2 regions of the Fusobacterium mortiferum ATCC 9817 genome follow, and region 1 is predicted to be linked to the other one. Evidence: riboswitches for the same ligand, from Rfam matches in the RefSeq annotation. Region 1 holds a riboswitch; the other holds the start of a gene.
The links. A riboswitch is a leader RNA that binds a small molecule or an ion and turns the genes downstream of it on or off. The one in region 1 is predicted to bind S-adenosylmethionine.
Positions count from the first base shown of each region.

Region 2: it holds a riboswitch for S-adenosylmethionine, as region 1 does, so the genes downstream of both, metK (methionine adenosyltransferase) here and FMAG_RS12205 (O-acetylhomoserine aminocarboxypropyltransferase/cysteine synthase family protein) in region 1, are expected to answer to the same signal.

Region 1 is NZ_GL987994.1:544,952-554,848, forward strand. Features, by position in the region: gene FMAG_RS12170 (BglG family transcription antiterminator) at 1-669, shown strand, start outside; gene FMAG_RS12175 (PTS sugar transporter subunit IIA) at 774-1,199, shown strand; gene FMAG_RS12180 (PTS sugar transporter subunit IIB) at 1,220-1,495, shown strand; gene FMAG_RS12185 (PTS ascorbate transporter subunit IIC) at 1,531-2,901, shown strand; gene FMAG_RS12190 (carbohydrate kinase family protein) at 2,926-3,822, shown strand; gene FMAG_RS12195 (ketose-bisphosphate aldolase) at 3,826-4,785, shown strand; gene FMAG_RS12200 (Cof-type HAD-IIB family hydrolase) at 4,839-5,642, shown strand; SAM riboswitch class I at 5,738-5,824, shown strand; gene FMAG_RS12205 (O-acetylhomoserine aminocarboxypropyltransferase/cysteine synthase family protein) at 5,901-7,181, shown strand; gene FMAG_RS12210 (ABC transporter substrate-binding protein) at 7,355-8,371, shown strand; gene FMAG_RS12215 (ABC transporter ATP-binding protein) at 8,454-9,584, shown strand; gene FMAG_RS12220 (ABC transporter permease) at 9,574-9,897, shown strand, end outside.
Region 2 is NZ_GL987994.1:120,567-130,463, reverse strand. Features, by position in the region: gene glmS (methylaspartate mutase subunit S) at 1-135, shown strand, start outside; gene glmL (methylaspartate mutase accessory protein GlmL) at 169-1,575, shown strand; gene FMAG_RS10290 (methylaspartate mutase subunit E) at 1,613-3,070, shown strand; gene FMAG_RS10285 (methylaspartate ammonia-lyase) at 3,210-4,457, shown strand; gene citD (citrate lyase acyl carrier protein) at 4,541-4,801, shown strand; gene FMAG_RS10275 (HpcH/HpaI aldolase/citrate lyase family protein) at 4,832-5,704, shown strand; gene citF (citrate lyase subunit alpha) at 5,728-7,269, shown strand; gene FMAG_RS10265 (acetate uptake transporter) at 7,383-8,054, shown strand; SAM riboswitch class I at 8,107-8,195, shown strand; gene metK (methionine adenosyltransferase) at 8,290-9,444, shown strand.

The DNA of each region.
Region 1 (9,897 bases):
GATAATTTTAATACGAATAGAGATGTAATAAGAGTAAATCCAATTTTATCTAAAGAGGATATTCAAAGTTTAGATAACTATCCAGTTCCTAGAGATAATAAGAAGATACTTTTTTCTCAATTAATAAAGGTTTTAGAAGATAACTCTAATATTGTAGTAACAGAAAAATTATTAAAAAGTTTAAAAAATTTTTTAGATACAAAATTAATAGACGATATTTGTCAGAAAAAAAATACAATATTTGACCTATTACCTGAAAGTAGAATAATTATAAAAGGAAAAGCTAAAAATTGGGAAGAAGCAATAATTGAAACAGGAAATTTATTATTAAGAGATGGGTGCATTAAAGAAGATTATATTGATGAGATGGTAAAAATAGTTAAAGAGTTTGGAAACTATATTCTTTTTGTACCTGGAGTAATATTTCCTCATGCAAAAGCTAAATCAAAAGTTAGTAAGACAGGATTCTCATTGGCAATTTATGAAGAAGGAATAGATTTTATAGATGGTAATAAAATAAATGTAGTAATAAGTTTTTGTTCACAAGATGGTAGAGAACATCTAGATAGTTTGGTAGAAATAATTGAAAATTTTGAAGAAAATGAACTATTAAAAAAATTAAAGAGATGTAAAAATTCAAAAGATGTATTAAAATGTATAAATATATAAAAAAAGGGGAGAGTTTTTTCTCTCTTTTTTTGAAAAAAATCAAATCTTTAATTTTGTTTAAGAATATTTTATAATAAATTAGAACAAAGATGGAGGTAATATAAATGTTGAAAGATATTTTGGCGGATAATATAACTGTATTAACAAAAGTAGAAAGTTGGCAGAAAGCTATTGAGATTGCTGCTACCCCTTTATTGGAAAAAAATAAAATAAAAGAAAGTTATATTCAAGCAATGATAGGAAATATAAAAAAATTTGGTGAATATATTATAATAGCTCCAAATGTGGCTATGCCTCATTCTAGACCAGAAGATGGAGTTAATGAAAGTTGCTTAGCATTATTAAAATTACATGAACCTGTAAAATTTGATAATGGAGAGGAAGTACAATTATTTTTTGTCCTAGGAGCAAAAGATAATAGTTCTCATATCAACACATTAACTGAACTTATGGAAATAGTAGATAATGAGGAAAAAATAGAGAAATTACTAAAAACTAATACTATAGAAGAAATAAAACAAATAATATAAAAAATTCAGGAGGAAGAAAAATGATAAAAATTTTAACTGTATGTGGAAATGGAATTGGAAGTAGCTTAATGTGTGCTATGAAAATTGATGAAATTTGTAAAGAGGAGGGAATAGAAGCAGAAGTAGCTTCATCAGATTTTAACTCTGTAGCTGGAAAACAAGCAGATTTAATAGTAACAGTAAAACAACTTGCTGAACAATTACAAGGGTATAATGTAGCTGAAATAAGAAGCTATACAAACAAGAAAAAAATAAAAGAAGATGTTTTAGAAAGAATAAAAGAATTAGTTAAATAAAAAATAATAATATATAAAGTTTAGGAGGAAGAAAAATGGAGTTTTTAAAAATAATAGGAAATGATATTTTAACAAGCCCAGCATTTTTATTAGGAATTATATCTTTAGTAGGATTATTAGCATTAAAGAAACCTTTTAATAAATTAATTACTGGAACTTTAAAACCAATATTAGGATATATAATGTTGGGAGCAGGAGCAGATTTCATTGTAAAAAATCTAGACCCATTAGGAAAAATGATACAAGAAGGATTTGGAATAACAGGAGTTGTTCCAAATAACGAAGCTATAACTTCAATAGCTCAAAATTTATTAGGTAAAGAAACAATGTTTATTCTTGTAACTGGATTAGTAATAAATATAATCATTGCAAGAGTTACAAAATATAAATATATTTTCTTAACAGGACACCATAGTTTCTTTATGGCATGTATGTTCTCAGCTGTTTTGTCAACATCAGGAATGAAAGGAACAACTTTAATTTTAATTGGTGGTATATTATTAGGAGCTTGGTCAGCTATATCTCCAAGTATAGGACAAAAATATACAGATTTAGTAACTGATGATGATGGAATTGCTATGGGACATTTTGGTTCTTTAGGTTACTATTTATCAGCATTTATAGGAGAGAAAATAGGAAATAAAGAAGACAGTACAGAAAATATCGTAATTCCAGAAAAAGTTAACTTCTTAAGAGATAGTACAATATCTACAGCAATAACAATGTTAGTATTTTATCTAGTAGCTGCTATAGCTGCAGGGCCTGAATATGTTATGACTAATCTTTCAGGAGGAAAAAACTATATAGTATTTGCAATAACTTCAGCTTTAAGCTTTGCTGTTGGAGTAACAATTGTGTATAATGGAGTAAGAATGATACTATCAGAATTAATTCCAGCTTTCCAAGGGGTATCACAAAAATTAATACCAAATGCAATACCAGCAGTAGACTGTGCAGTATTTTTTACATATGCACCTAACGCTGTGTTAATTGGATTTATCTCTTCGTTCATAGGTGGAGTTATAGGAATGATCGTTCTAGGAGCAATGGGAGCAGTATTAATTATTCCTGGATTAGTACCTCACTTCTTCTGTGGAGCTACAGCAGGAATATACGGAAATGCTACTGGAGGTAAAAAAGGTGCAATAGTAGGGTCATTTGTAAATGGGTTATTACTAGCATTTTTACCAGCAGCATTATTACCAGTATTAGGAAGCATAGGATTCCAAAATACTACATTTGGAGATCTTGATTTTGGAGTTTTAGGAATCCTTATAGGAAAAGCAGTAGAAGGTGTTGGAGAGATTGGAGTATATGCAATAGTTGTAATATTATTAGTAATATTAATTGTACCAAACTTTATTAAAACAAAAACACACGTTATAAATGCAAAAGATGAGTATTAATATATAAAAAAGGAAGGTAAAGGTATGAAGAAAATATTATGTGTAGGGCATTCAGCTTATGATATAACATATCTTTTACCAAATTTCCCAGTAGAAAATAGAAAATATAAGGCACAAGAGAGAATAATGGTAAGTGGCGGACCTGCAGGGAACGCCTCTTATCTTTTAGGGAAATATGGAGAAGAAGTTTCATATATTACTACATTAGGAAATGATGTTTATGGAAATGAGATTTTAAATGATTTAAAAAGTGTAGGAGTAGATACAAAAAATATCTTAATAAAAGACGAATATGTTACACCTTGTAGTTTAATTATAGCAAATGGAAGTAATGGTTCTAGAACTATAATAAACTATCGTGAAGAGGAAAAAATAGATAAAATAGAATTTAAATATGAAAATGAACCTAAGATTCTACATTTTGATGGACATGAATTGGATTTAGCTTTAGAAGCAATAAGATTATTTCCAAATACAATAAAAGTATTAGATGCTGGGACATTTAAAAAAGGGACAGTAGTATTAGGAGCTTTAGTTGACTATCTTGTATGTTCTGAAGATTTTGCAAAGGATTATTGTGGTATAAATAAAATAGATGAGGATAATTTCTTGGAAGTTCTTCTAAAATTGAAAGAACTAAACAAAAACACTATAATAGTTACTTTAGGAGAAAGAGGAGCTATTATGGAAGAGAATGGAAAAGTAAGAAAGTTTAAGGCTTTTAAAACGAAAGCAATTGATACAACAGGAGCTGGAGATATTTTCCATGGAGCTTTTGTATATGGATTGAGCAATGGTTTTTCAATTGAAAAAAATATAGAATTTGCTTCTGCATGTGCTTCATTGTCGGTAGAAAAATTAGGTGGAAGAAACTCTATTCCTGAAATAGAAGAGGTATTAGAGAGAATAAAAAGGGGTTAATAAATGAAAAAATATAGCTATAAAGAATTAGGATTAGAAAATACTAGAGAAATGTTTAAAAGAGCAAATGAAGGTGGATACTCAATACCTGCTTTCAACTTTTGTAATATGGAACAATTACAAGCTATTTTAGAAGCTTGTGTAGAAACAGATAGTGATGTAATACTTCAAATATCTGCAAGTGCAAGGAAATATATAGGAAAAGAACTTTTACCACTAATGATAAAAGGAGCGATAGAGGAGATTAGAGCAAAAGGTTCAAAAATATCAGTTGCACTTAATTTAGACCATGGAAAAGAAGTAGATATGATAAAAGAGTGTTTAGATTATGGTTTTTCATCAGTAATGATAGATGCTTCAAAATATGAGTTTGAAAAAAATGTGGAGATAACAAAATCTGTTGTGAAATTGGCAAAAGAGTATGATGCTTCTGTTGAAGGAGAGATAGGAATTATTTCGGGAGTAGAAGATGAACATAGTTCAGATGATTCTCATTTTACTAGACCTAAAGAAGCTATTGAATTTATAGAAAAAACAGGAGTAGATTCTTTAGCAATAGCAATAGGAACTGCTCATGGAGCACATAAATTTAAACCAGGAGAAGACCCTAAACTAAGATTGGATATTTTAGAAGAGATTAAAGAAAAAATAGGTTCTTACCCAATAGTATTACATGGTTCTTCATCTGTACCTCAAGAATATATAAAAAAATTTAAAGAATTTGGTGGAGAAGTAAAAGATGCTATTGGAATTCCAGATGAAGAATTGAAAAAAGCTTCAAAATCAATTGTTACAAAAATAAATGTAGATACTGATGGAAGATTAGTATTTACTAGTTGCTTAAGAGAAAATCTTAAAAATAATCCAAAAGAGATGGATTTAAAGAAAATTTTAGAATATCCAAGAGAAGAAATGAAAAAATTCTATAGTGAGAAAATAAGAAATATATTTAAAACAAATTAAAGTTTAAAAGGTAGCCAAAAGGTTACCTTTTTTAATAAAGGGAGGGGAAATGATTGAGATATAAGATAGTTGTATCTGACTTAGATGGGACATTATTAAACTCACAGCATAGAATAAGTGACTATACAGTAAGTACAATAAGAAAACTTGAAAAAAAAGGAATAAAGTTTGTAATAGCTACAGGTAGACACTATGAAGATGCCAAATATTTCTTTAACCAAATTGGAGTGGCAAAATATTTAATTTCAGGAAATGGTTCATTTATTCATAGTGAAAATTGGAATGAGATAGGGAGAGAAAGCATAGATAGAAAATTAATAAAAACACTATTAGAATTAGAGGTTGAAGAGGGAACTTCGAGAAGTATTTATAAGGGAAAAGATTGGTATACTGATAGAATAGTGCAAGATTATATTGATTTTCATAAAGAATCAAAATATTCTCCTCAAATATCCAATTTAGATAAATTTAAAAATGTGGAAGCTGAAAAGATATTTTTTATAAATCCTAATAGAAAAGTTATAGAAAAATTAGAGAAAAAAATGAAAAATTTAGAATTAGATAAGTATTTAAATATTGCTACTTCTCAACCTACTTGTTTAGAAATAATGAGTAAAAAAGCAAATAAAGGGGAAGCATTAAAAACATTATTAAAATACGAAAATATAGATTTTAAAGAAATAATCTCTTTTGGAGCTGCTTTAAATGATAAAGAAATGTTAGAAAATTCTGGAATGGGAATAATAATGGGAAATGGGGATAAAAGATTAAAAGAGATTTTAAAAGAGTGTAAAGTTATTGGAAGTTCAGATGAAGATGCTGCAGCTAAATTTTTAGAAAATCTTTTTGACTTATAGAAGAGTTAAAAAGTATAAAATTTTTATAGAAAAAATTATTGACAAAAGAAAAGTAAAGGTATATAATCATTTTCAACAAAGAAATAAAAAATAAAAAACCATCAAGAGAAACCGAGAGACTGGCTCTATGACGTTTCAGCAACCTATCAAAAGATGTGGTGCTAATTCCAGACAGATGGCTGATATTAAAGTATATCAATCTCTATTACTTGATGGTAATAGAGATTTTTTTTATATAAACAAAACAGGAGGGATTTTATGAGCAGAGAGGAATTTAAAATTGAAACACAACTTGTACAAGGGAGTGGAGAGTTTACTGAGGGGCAACCAAGAGTATATCCAATATATCAGACTACAACTTATGACTACAACTCTCCAGAGGTTTTAGCAGAGCTATTTGACTTAAAAAGAGATGGGTATATGTATTCAAGAATAGGAAATCCAACAGTTACAGCCTTTGAAGAAAAGATAGCACAGCTAGAAAAAGGTGTGGGAGCTTTGGCACTAGCTTCAGGACAAGCAGCCAATGTAACAGCTATTTTGAATATATGTGGTTGCGGTGACCATATAGTATCTCTAGCAACTATATATGGGGGAACAGCTAATCTATTTAAATCTACCTTGAAAAAGTATGGAATAACTGCTACTTTTGTTTCTCCAGAGGCTTCAGAAGAGGAGATAAAGACAGCTTTTCAAGAGAATACAAAGGTGCTTTTTGGAGAAACTTTGGGAAATCCAGAGATGAATGTAATAGATTTTGAAAAGCTTGTGAGAGTAGGGAAAGAGAAGGGAGTTCCTGTTATAGTAGATAACACTCTAGCTTCTCCATATCTATGTAATCCTATTGAATATGGAGTAAATATAGTAACTCATTCAGCTACAAAATATATAGATGGGCAAGGGGCAGCATTGGGTGGAGTTATTGTAGATGGTGGAAATTTTAATTGGGACAATGGAAAGTTTCCAGACCTTGTAGAGCCAGATTCAGCTTACCATAACTTAAGTTATTGGAAAGATTTTGGAAAAGCTGCATATATAACAAGGGCTAGGGTAACTTTATTGAGAGATTTTGGAGCTTGTCTAAATCCTTTTAATGCTTTTCTTTTCTTGAGAGGATTGGAAACACTACATCTAAGAATGGAAAGACATAGTGAAAATGCTTTAAAAGTTGCAAAATTTTTAGAAAATCATGAGAAGATAGAGTGGGTAAATTATCCTAAGTTAGAGAGCAGTTATTCATATGAAAATGCTAAAAAGTATCTACCTAAAGGGGGAAGTGGAGTTATATTACTAGGTGTCAAAGGTGGAAGAGAGGGAGCAGAGAGATTTATAAAGGAGCTTACTTGGATAAGAAGTGTAATTCACGTGGGAGATTCTCGTACTTGTGTATTACATCCAGCTAGTACAACACATAGACAACTATCAGAAGAGGACCAAATAAAAGCTGGTGTTTTACCTGAAGCAGTTAGATTGAATGTGGGAATAGAAAATGTAGAGGATATATTGAAAGATATAGCTAGAGCCTTAGAAAATATATAATAAAATAGAAGAGGGAACTATTGTAACTTAAGGGTTTACATTAGTTCCTTTTTATTTTGTTTTTAAAAAGATAAAAAGGTAAGTTTTAAGTATAAAATAGCATAAAATAGTATTGATAAAAAAGAAGGTATAAGGTATTCTCTTATTAAGAAAAAAAATAAGGAGGGAGTAAAATGAAAAAATTATTTTTAGGATTAATTGGAATTATGATGTCTATATTTTTAATAGGTTGTGGAGGAGAAAAGGAAGTAGAAACTACTGAAAATACAAAAAAATTGACAGTATATTGTCCACATCCATTAGAATTTATAGATCCATTGGTAAAAGAGTTTGAAGTAAAATATGGAGTATCAGTAGAGGTAATAGCAGCAGGAACTGGAGAATTAATGAAGAGAATCGAATCAGAAAAGGATAATCCATTAGCTGATGTACTATGGGGAGGAACTATAACAACAGTAGAGCCAATAAAAGATTATTTCTTACCATATACTTCTAAAAATGAAGAAGCTTTCTATGATAGTTATAAAAATGTAGAAGGAAATATGACAAGATTTACAGCAGTACCAAGTGTAATTATGGTAAATAAAAATCTTATAGGAGATATCAAAATAGAAGGATATCAAGATTTATTAAATCCAGCTTTAAAAGGAAAAATAGCTTTTTCTGATCCAGCTAAATCTTCATCATCTTTTGAACATTTAGTAAATATGCTATATGCAATGGGAAATGGAAATCCAGATAATGGTTGGTCTTATGTAGAAAAATTAATGGATAATTTAAACTATACTTTACTTTCTGGTTCTTCAGCTGTATATAAAGGAGTTGCAGATGGAGAGTATACAGTGGGATTGACATTTGAAGAGGGAGCAGTAAAATATGTAAACTCTGATGCTCCAGTAGAAGTAGTTTATATGGAAGAGGGAGTAATAGTAAAACCTGATGGTGTATATATAGTAAAAAATTGTAAAAACTTAGAAAATGCAAAATTATTTGTAGATTTCTTAACTGGTAAAGAGGCACAAAGTATGATTACAGCTCAATTAAATAGAAGAAGTATAAGAAAAGATGTTGAGCCAGGAAAAGGATTGAAGAAATTAGAGGATATAAATGTAATAGAAGATGACCTTGAAGTTGTAAAATCTCAAAAAGCAGTATGGTTAGATAAATTTAAAGATATCTATACAAAATAAGTATTGAGCTAGTGTCCATTTATAAACTTGAAAAATAGCAATAAATGGACACTTTTTATTTAAGATAGAGAGAGGTGTAAAGATGAGTGTAGCAATAAATGTGGATAATGTTATAAAAAAATTTGGAGATAATACAATTATACCAGGAATGACAGTAAATATAAAAAATGGAGAGTTTTTTACACTGTTAGGACCATCTGGTTGTGGTAAAACTACCCTACTAAGAATGATAGCAGGATTTAATAGTATAGAGGGAGGAAAAATATATTTTGATGATAAGTGTATAAATGATGTCCCTGCACATAAAAGAAATATAGGAATGGTATTCCAAAGCTATGCTATCTTCCCACATATGACTGTTAGAGAAAATGTGGAATATGGACTAAAATTAAGAAAAATTAATAAAGATGAGATTAAAGAAAAAGTGGATAAAATATTAGATGTTGTAAAAATTTCAGAGTATCAAGAGAGATTGCCAGAGAGATTATCAGGAGGACAACAACAAAGGGTTGCTCTAGCAAGAGCTATTGTAATTCATCCAAGTGTTTTACTTATGGATGAGCCTCTTTCAAACTTAGATGCTAAGTTGAGATTGGAGATGCGTTCTGCTATAAGAGATGTACAAAAGAAAGTTGGAATAACAACTGTATATGTAACACATGACCAAGAGGAAGCTTTGGCTATTTCTGATAGGATAGCTGTTATCAATAGAGGAGTAATTCAACAACTAGGAACTCCACATGATATATATACAAGACCATACAATCAGTTTGTAGCTACATTTATAGGATATTCTAATCTTTTTAGAGGGTATTTAAAAATAAGAGAGGGTAAAAAATTTGTTGTATTTAAAAGTGGTTATGAAATTGAGATGGAAAATTTAGTTGATGAAGTGAAAGATAATCAAGAAGTTATAGTAGCAATTCGTCCAGAGGAGTTTTCAATAGTGCATGAAAGTGGAGAAGGGCTAGAAATGAAGATAAAGACAAGTACTTTTTTAGGAAAGTATAATACATATGAGATAGAAGCTTTAAAAGATGATATAGTAGAAAATATGCCAGCATTGGAATTTTCTCAAGATATAGGACAGGCTACAAAAATATATGGTGTAGGAGATAAATTATATTTAAAACCAAACTCTAAAAAAATAAATATCTTTACTTCTGATGGAGAAAAGAGTTTAATAAAAGGAGTTGAGGTGTATGTTAAATAGAAAGTTTAAATGGGATTTTTGGACAAGTGTAACTTTAATAATAGCCCTTATTTTTACACTATTTTTAATATATCCATTATTCTCTTTATTCATTAGTGGTTTTAAAGACCCTATAACAAATGAGTGGAGCTTAACAAACTTTGTAAGATTTTTTTCGAGAAAGTATTATTATCAAGGACTTTTAAATAGTTTTAAGGTAACTTCTTGTGTAACAGTACTGGCTATTGTTATTGGAGTTCCTATGGCTTATTTTATGTCTGCTTATAAAGTGAAATTAAAAGGTTTAGTAGAAGTATTGATTATTATCTCTATG
Region 2 (9,897 bases), 420 kb from region 1:
ATAGTTGTTGGAAAACAAGTATGGGAAGATGTAGAAAAAAGATTTAAAGCTATGGGATTTGATAGAGTTTATAAACCAGGAACTCCTATTGAAGATACAACAGAAGACTTGAAAAAAGATTTAGGAATTGCATAATTTAATTTAAAATAAATAGAGAGAGTGGTAATTATGAAAGCTTATTTAGCAATAGATTTTGGAAGTACATATACTAAATTGACAGCTATTGACTTAGATAATGAAGTTATTTTAGCTACTGCTAAAGATATCACCACTGTTGAAGATGATATAATGATAGGTTTTAACAAAGCTTTCAACAAATTAAAAATCGAAATTAATAAAAAAATTAATTTTGATGAAATTAATTTCGTTAATAAAACCGCTTGTTCATCAGCAGCTGGTGGATTAAAAATGGTCGCTATAGGATTGGTCCCAGAGCTTACAGCTGAAGCTGCTAAAAAAGCTGCTTTAGGAGCAGGAGCAAGAGTTATTAAAACTTATGCTTATGAGCTTAATAGTAGAGAATTAGAAGAAATAAAAAATACAGCTTTAGATATTATTTTATTGGCTGGTGGAACAGATGGTGGAAATAAAGAGTGTATTATTCACAACGCTAAAATGCTAGCTGAATTTAAAGTTAAGATTCCTGTTGTTGTAGCTGGAAATAAAGCTGCTACTGATGAAATAGAAAATATTTTAAAAGAAGCTGAAATAGATTGTTATATTACTGAAAATGTTATGCCTTTTATAAATAAATTAAATGTTGAACCCTCTAGAGAAGAAATTAGAAAAGTTTTTATGAATAAAATAGTAGAAGCAAAAGGTATGAAAAAAGCTGAAGAGTTTATAAAAGGAATTTTAATGCCTACACCAGCAGCAGTTTTAAAAGCTTCTGAAATTTTAGCAACTGGAACTGATGAAGAGGAAGGATTAGGAGATCTAATAGTTGTAGATATTGGAGGGGCTACTACTGACATACATTCTATAGCTAAAGGTGAGCCTACTAAACCATCAATTATGATTAAAGGACTTGAAGAACCATATGCTAAAAGAACTGTTGAAGGAGACTTAGGAATGAGATATTCTGCAATTGCTCTTTTAGAAGCTTCAGGAACTAGAAAAATTAGAAATTATTTACATGATTCTCTAAAACAAATTGATGTAAAAGCTCAATGTCAATTTAGACATGATAATATTAAAATGGTCCCTCAAAGTGAAGAGGAAATAAGATTTGATGAAGCTATGGCAAAAGCTGCTACTGAATTAGCTATGACTAGACATTGTGGTGTTCTAGAGTGTGTATATACTCCTATGGGAACTATGTTTAATCAAAGCGGAAAAGATTTAACTGAAACTCCATATGTTATTGGTACTGGTGGAGTTATTATTCACAGTTTAAATCCTAAAGATATTTTAAAAGCTGGAAATTTCAATGAGGAAGATCCTATCCATTTGAAACCAATAGCTCCAAAATTTTTAGTTGATAAAACTTACATACTATCTTCAATGGGACTTTTAGCTCAAGAATATCCAAATACCGCTATAAGAATAATGAAAAAATATTTAGTAGAAGCTTAACACTATTTTAAGGAATAATTAAGGAGGATTAATATATATGAAACTTAAATTTAAAAAATGGACCGAAGAAGAATTCTTCCAAGTGAGAGAAGAAGTTTTAAAAGGATGGCCTACTGGTAAAGATGTAGACCTTGAAGAAGCTGTTAAATACCATAAATCATTACCTGCATCTAAAAACTTTTCTAAAAAATTGTTAGATGCTAAAAAAGCTGGAATAACTTTAGCACAACCTAGAGCAGGAGTTGCTCTAATTGATGAGCATATTGAGCTTTTAAACTTCTTAGATACTGAAGGAGGAGCTGATTTATTACCAAGTACTATCGACTCTTACACTAGACAAAATAAATACGAAAATTGTGAAAAAGGAATAGAGGAATCTAAAAAAGCTGGAAGATCTCTTCTTAACGGATTTCCTGGTGTAAACCATGGAGTTACAGGATGTAGAAGAGTTGTAGAAGCTACTAATTTACCTTTACAATTAAGACATGGAACTCCAGATGCTAGATTACTTTCTGAAATAATGTTAGCTGCTGGATTTACTTCTGATGAAGGTGGAGGAATCAGCTATAATGTTCCTTATGCTAAATCAGTTTCACTAGAAAAAACTCTCATTGACTGGCAATATGTAGACAGATTAGTAGGATGGTATGAAGAGCATGGAGTATCTATCAACAGAGAACCATTTGGTCCATTAACAGGAACATTAGTACCTCCTTCAATGTCAAACGCTGTTGGAATTCTTGAAGGATTAATGGCTGCTGAACAAGGAGTTAAAAATATAACTTTAGGATATGGACAATGTGGAAACTTAATTCAAGACGTAGCTGCTATAAGAGCTCTTGAATCACAAGCTGAAGAGTATTTTAAAGAGTTTGGTTATAATGATATTCAATTAACTACTGTATTCCATCAATGGATGGGAGGATTCCCAGAAGATGAAGCTAAAGCATTTGGAGTAATATCTAATGGTGCTTCTGCTGCTGCATTAGCTGGTGCTACAAAAGTTATAGTTAAAACTCCTCACGAAGCTATTGGAGTACCTACAAAAGAGGCAAATGCTGCTGGTATAAGAGCTACAAAAATGGTTCTTAACTTGCTTAGAGGACAAAAACTTTCTACTTCTCCAGAATTAGAAAAAGAGATAGAAATAATTAAAGCTGAAACTAAGTGTATTTTAGATAAAGTCTATGAATTAGGAAATGGAGATTGGGCTATTGGTATAGTTAAAGCATTTGAGCAAGGTGTTCTTGATGTTCCATTCGCTCCTTCAATTTATAACGCTGGTAAAATGATGCCTGCTAGAGATAATGTAGGAAAAGTTAGATACTTAGCTTTAGGAAATGTTCCATTAAGTAAAGAATTAGCTGATTACAATATGGCTCAATTAGAAGAAAGAGGAAAATTCGAAGGAAGACCTGTTACTTTCCAAATGACAGTAGATGATATTTTTGCCGTTGGAAAAGGAACTTTAATAGGAAGACCTGAGAAAAAATAGTTTTCATATATTAAATAAATAGTTATTATTTCAATAAAATAACTTTTATATAATTATTGAAATTTTGAAATTTTTGAGTTAAATTTAGTATTATAAATACAAAATAAAACATTTTAAAAAAATTTAGGAGGAATATATTATGAAAATTATAGATGTAGTTTGCTCAGCTGGAAAAACAGGATTTTACTTTGATGACCAAAGAGCTATCAAAGCTGGAGCTGGACATGATGGGATGTTCTACTTAGGAGAAACTGTTACTCCTGGATTTGAAACTATTAGACAATCTGGAGAATCTATATCTGTTCAATTAATACTTGAAGATGGACAAGTTGCTTTTGGAGATTGTGCTGCAGTTCAATACTCTGGTGCAGGTGGAAGAGATCCTCTATTCCTAGCTAAAGATTTTATACCAGTTATCGAAAAAGAGATTGCACCAAAATTAATTGGAAGAGATTTAAATAACTTTAAAACTCTAGCTGAAGAGTTTGATTCTATGCAAGTTGAAGGAAAAAGATTACATACAGCTATCAGATATGGAATCACTCAAGCTTTACTAGATGCAGTTGCTAAAGCTAGAAAAGTAACTATGGCTGAAGTTATTCAAGCAGACTACAACACTGGATTAGAAATCACAAAAAGACCTATATTCACTCAATCTGGTGACGATAGATATATGAATGCTGATAAAATGATAATCAAAGGTGCAGACGTTCTTCCTCATGCTTTAATTAATAACGTTAAAGAAAAATTAGGAGAACATGGAGAAATCTTACTTGACTATGTAAAATGGTTGAGAGATAGAATCTTAGCTAAGAGAGTTAACCCAGAGTACTATCCGATATTCCACATAGATGTATATGGAACTATTGGTGCTGCATTTAACTGTGACACTGTAAAAATGGCTGATTATATAGCTACATTAGTAGAAGCTGCTAAACCATTTAAATTAAGAATTGAAGGTCCTATGGATGTAGAGGATAGAGATAAACAAATCGAAGCTCTTGCAGCTTTAACTGCTGAGGTAGATAGAAGAGGAATTGAAGTTGAGTTAGTTGCTGATGAGTGGTGTAATACTTTAGAAGATATTAAATTATTTGCTGATAAAAAAGCTGGACACGTAGTTCAAATAAAAACTCCTGACTTAGGAGGAGTTAACAACATAGCTGACGCAATTCTTTATTGTAACAAAGTAGGAATTGGATCTTACTGTGGAGGAACTTGTAACGAAACTAACAGATCTGCTGAAGTTACAACTAACATAGGAATGGCTTGTGGGGCTCTTCAAGTTCTCGCTAAACCAGGAATGGGTGTTGACGAAGGATTTATGATTGTATTTAATGAAATGGCAAGAGTAGAAGCTTTAGTAAACAGAAGAAAAAACAAATAGTTTTCTTTTAAAAATATAATAAACTTAAGAAAAAGGTAGTTATATGACTACCTTTTTCCTTTAATTATAATGAGGTGAATTAAATGACATTAAAAAAAGCTGCTAAATGCGGAACTTTAGAATCTAATGACATATTTTTAATGCTTACTCCTTCTGAAGATGGAATAGAAATTGAGTTAGAAAGTACTGTTGAAAAACAATTTGGAGAACATATCAAAGAAGTTATAAAAGCTAAACTTTTAGAATTAGAAATTGATAGTGTTCTTGTACAGGCACAAGATAAAGGAGCTCTTGACTATACTATAAGAGCTAGAATTGAAGCTGCTGTAGCTAGAGGACTATAATCTTATAACTTTAATGAGAGGTGTATTATTGTGAAATTAAGAAGAACTATGCTATTTATGCCTGGAAATAATCCAGGTATGTTACAAACAGCACCTGTATTTGGTTCAGATGCTGTTATATTTGACTTAGAAGATGCTGTTGCTTTAACAGAAAAAGATGCAGCTAGAATTTTAGTAAGTGAAGCTTTAAAAACTATGAAATATGATACAGTAGAAGTAGTAGTTAGAGTAAATCCTTTGTCTACTCCATTTGCTGATAAAGATATTGACATTATAGCTAGGCTTAAACCTGACGCTATTCTACTTCCAAAAGCTTGTCCAGAAGATATAACTGAACTTGATAGAAGATTAAATAAAATAGAAGAAGAAGAAGGATTTGAACATGGAAGTATAAAAATCCATCCACTAGTTGAAACTACTTATGGAGTTGAAAAAGTATATGAAACTATAAAAGCTAGTCCTAGAGTAATTTCTGTTCTACTTGGTGGAGAAGATCTTGCAGTGGATTTAGGAGTTAAAAGAACTAAAAACTCTGATGAATTATTATATTCTAGAACTAAAATTATAAATGCTTGTAAGGCTTGCAAAGTTGATGCTATAGATACTCCATTTACAGACACAAACGATTATGAAGGACTTATGGCTGATACATTAAAAGCTAAGATGCTTGGATTTACAGGAAAATTAAGTATTAATCCTAGACAAATAGATACTATCCACAAAGGATATGCACCTTCTGAGGCTGAAATTACTCATGCTCAAAGAGTTATGGCTGCAAAAGAAGAAGCTGCTAAACAAGGACTTGGAGTTTTCTCATTAGATGGTAAAATGGTTGACCTTCCTATTATCAACAGAGCTATTCATACTTTAGATATGGCTAAATTAATGGGACTTATTGATTAATTATTGAGGTGAGGTGTTTTTAAATGAAAAATATTTTAGGAAGAGAGGTTCCTGATTTTATAGAAGGATATGGAAAAGTAACTCATTACAATGGGTATCTTGCTAATACAACAGGAGTGGTTAAGAAAAATTGTAATTTTAAAACTATAACCCCTGAAGATAATAAATTATATACTGATTTATCAATATTGATGGATAAGCTTCCACTTAAAGATGGTATGACTGTTTCTTTTCATCACCACTTAAGAAATGGAGACTATGTTTTAAATTTAATAATGGCTGAAATTGCTAAAAGAGGATATAAAGATATCACATTAGTTGCAAGTTCTATTTTCCCTTGTCATAAACCTGTAGTAGAATATATGGAAAAAGGAATAGTTACTCAAATATATGCTGGATATATGTCTGGACCTGTAGCTCAAGCTATATCTGAAGGTAAATTACAAAAACCTGCAGTTATGCACACTCATGGTGGAAGAGCTAGAATAATGGAAACAGGAGAAGTTGAAGTAGATATTGCTTTTGTTGCAGCTCCAACTTCTGATGAATATGGAAATATTAATGGAGTAGATGGAAAATCAGCTTGTGGAGCTTTAGGATATGCTCATTCTGATGTAGAAAATGCTAAATTAGTAGTAGCTATTACTGATAATTTAGTTCCATTTCCAAATCCTACTATAGAAATCAATCAAACTTTAATTGACTATGTTTTAGTAATAGATGCTATTGGAGATCCTAAAGGAATAGTTTCTGGAACTACTCAAATAACTAAAAATCCTATTGGTTTAAAAGTTGCAGACTTAACTGCTAAATTTATAGAGCAATCTGGATATTTAAAAGATGGTATGAGTTTTCAAACAGGAGCTGGAGGAATATCTCTTGCAGTTGCTGCTGAAGTTAAAAACTTAATGAAATCTAAAAATATTGTAGGTAGTTTTGCTGCTGGAGGAATTACTGGATATATAGTTGATATGTATAAAGAGGGATTATTTAAAGCATTATTTGATGTTCAATGTTTTGATCTAAATGCTATTAAATCAGCTAAAGAAAATCCTAATCATATAAAAATGTCTGCTTCTATGTATGCTAATGCTAATAATAAAGGTTCTGTTGTAAATAAACTTGATATAGTTATTCTCGGTGCTACTGAAATGGATACTAATTTCAATGTAAATGTTACTACTGGTTCTGATGGTATTATCATGGGGGGATCTGGAGGACACAGTGATACAGCTGCTGGTTCTAAACTTTGTATTATTGTTTCTCAACTAGTTAATGCTAGAATATCTGTTGTAAAAGATAGAATTACTACTGTAACTACTCCAGGAGAAACAGTTGATGTACTTGTTACTGAAAGAGGTATCGCTATCAATCCATTAAGAAAAGATTTAATTGAAAAATTTAAAAACTCTAATTTACCAATTAAAACTATTGAAGAGTTAAAAGAAATAGCAGAATCAATGACTGGCAAAGAAAAGCCTATAGAATTTGAAGATAGAATTGTCGCTATTGTTCAATATAGAGATGGATCAGTTGTAGATGTAGTAAGACAAATCAAGAAATAATTTTTCATTATTTTTAATTTTTTTTCATTATTTTGTTGTTTTTGATTGACAAATTTTTTAAAAATAGTTAAAATACTCCTTGTGTTATAATTATATAAATTAAGGAGAAAAAAATGAGTCAAAATAATCATGTTAAAATTGAAGTAGCAGATCCTTCAGCACTTGGACTTTTAGGACTTGCTATTGTTACTTTCGTAGCTTCAGCTAATAAATTTGGAATTGTAAGTGGAGTATCACTTGTTATTCCTTGGGCAATATTTTTAGGAGCTTTTGTACAACTTATAGCCTGTTTAAACGATATAAAACATGGGAATGTATTTGGTACTACTGCCTTTGGTGGATATGCTTTCTTTTGGTTTGGAATGGCTATGGGTTGGATGATACAACTTGGAGTATTTGGTGAAACAATGAAAGCTGCTGCTGACCCAAAAGCTTTTGGATTCGTATTTTTAGGTTATTTAATTTTTACACTATATATGACAATAGGGTCTATTGAAACTAACAAGACATTACTTATTATTTTTATCTTAATAGATTTCTTATTTATAGGATTAGCACTTTCATCTTTTGGAATAGCTTATCATTACACTCATATGTTAGCTGCTATATCAGAATTATTAATTGCTCTTATGTCATTTTATGGTTCTGCTGCAAATGTATTGAATAAAACTTTTGGAAGAGAATTTTTACCACTTGGAAAACCATTAGGAATATTTAGAAATAGTGAAAGAAATAATATACAATTAGATAAATCTCCTATCTCAGTAGAGATATTTAATAAATAATTATTGACTTTTTTAGTATTTAATGATATAATATTTTGTAAATTTAAAATGTAGACCATCAAGAGAGATTGAGGGACTGGCCCTATGACATCTCAGCAACCTGCTTTTACAAGTGTGGTGCTAACTCCTGATAGATGGATGAGAAACTTGGACTTGACTTATGAGCCCTTCATCTATCTAGGTGAAGGGATTTTTTATTAATATTTTTGTTTAATTTTTAGGAGGAAAATAAAAAATGAAAAATTTAACTTATTTTACATCTGAATTCGTATCACCTGGACACCCTGATAAAGTATCTGACCAAATATCTGATGCTGTATTAGATGCTTGTCTTGCTGATGACCCTAGTTCAAGAGTAGCTTGTGAAGTTTTCTGTACTACTGGACAAGTTATTGTTGGTGGGGAGATTACTACTTCTACTTATATTGATATCCAAGATATAGTTAGAAAAAAGATAGATGAAATTGGATATAGAGAAGGAATGGGATTTGACTCTAACTGTGGTGTTTTAAACGCCATACATGCTCAATCACCTGATATCGCTATGGGAGTAGATGTTGGTGGAGCTGGAGACCAAGGAATAATGTTTGGTGGAGCTGTAAAAGAAACTCCAGAACTTATGCCACTTGCTTTAGTTTTAGCTAGAGAAATTCTTGTAAGATTAACTAAAATGACTAGAAGTAAAGAATTAGCATGGGCTAGACCTGATGCTAAGGCTCAAGTAACTTTAGCTTATGATGAAAATGGAAAGATTGACCACGTTGATACAATAGTACTATCTGTACAACACAATCCTGATGTAACTCAAGAGCAAATAAAAGCTGATGTTAAAGAGAAAGTAATAAGACCTGTACTTGAAGCATATAATTTAAATCCAGCTGATGTTAAAAAATATCATATCAATCCAACTGGAAGATTCGTTATAGGAGGACCACACGGAGATACAGGACTTACTGGAAGAAAAATCATAGTAGATACTTATGGTGGATACTTCAGACATGGTGGAGGAGCATTCTCAGGAAAAGACCCTTCAAAAGTTGACAGATCAGCAGCTTATGCAGCAAGATGGGTAGCTAAAAACATAGTAGCAGCAGATTTAGCAGATAAATGTGAAGTACAATTATCTTATGCAATAGGAGTAGTAGAACCTACATCAGTAAAAGTAGATACATTTGGAACAGGAAAAGTAAGTGAGATAGAGCTTGCTGAAGCTGTTAAAAAAGTATTTGATTTAACACCAAGAGGAATAGAAAAATCATTAGAATTAAGAAGTGGAAAATTCAAATATCAAGACTTAGCAGCATTTGGACATATTGGAAGAACTGACTTAGATATTCCTTGGGAAAAAACAAATAAAGTTGAAGAATTAAAAGCTATATTAAATAAATAGTAAAATTTGAAGAAGTTATGAGATTATATACTATAATTTTATAACTTCTTTTTTTATTTATTAAAATTAAAAATATTTTTTCAAAAAAATATTGACTTTTTTTTAAAAAAGGTGTATTCTTAACACATAGATTTAATTGTTATGGAGGCAGATTATGAAGTTTCACATTTTTGGTTTAACTGCACAATTTAATAATAACAATAATAATATGTCGAGGTTTGGACTTTAAGTAGTATATTTTCTGCTTGTGGTACAAATCTTTTTCGAGTTTAACTGATTTGTACCCGACCTTGTTTAATAAGCCATTCGGGTACAACCGAATGGCTTTTTTAATTAATAAATAACTGTTAAGACTAACTATTAAATGTCAAATCAAAAATAAAAAAATTTAATTTAAATTTGTTAATTTAGAAATTTACATCACAAAATGAAGGTTTAGTTAGAACCTTTTGA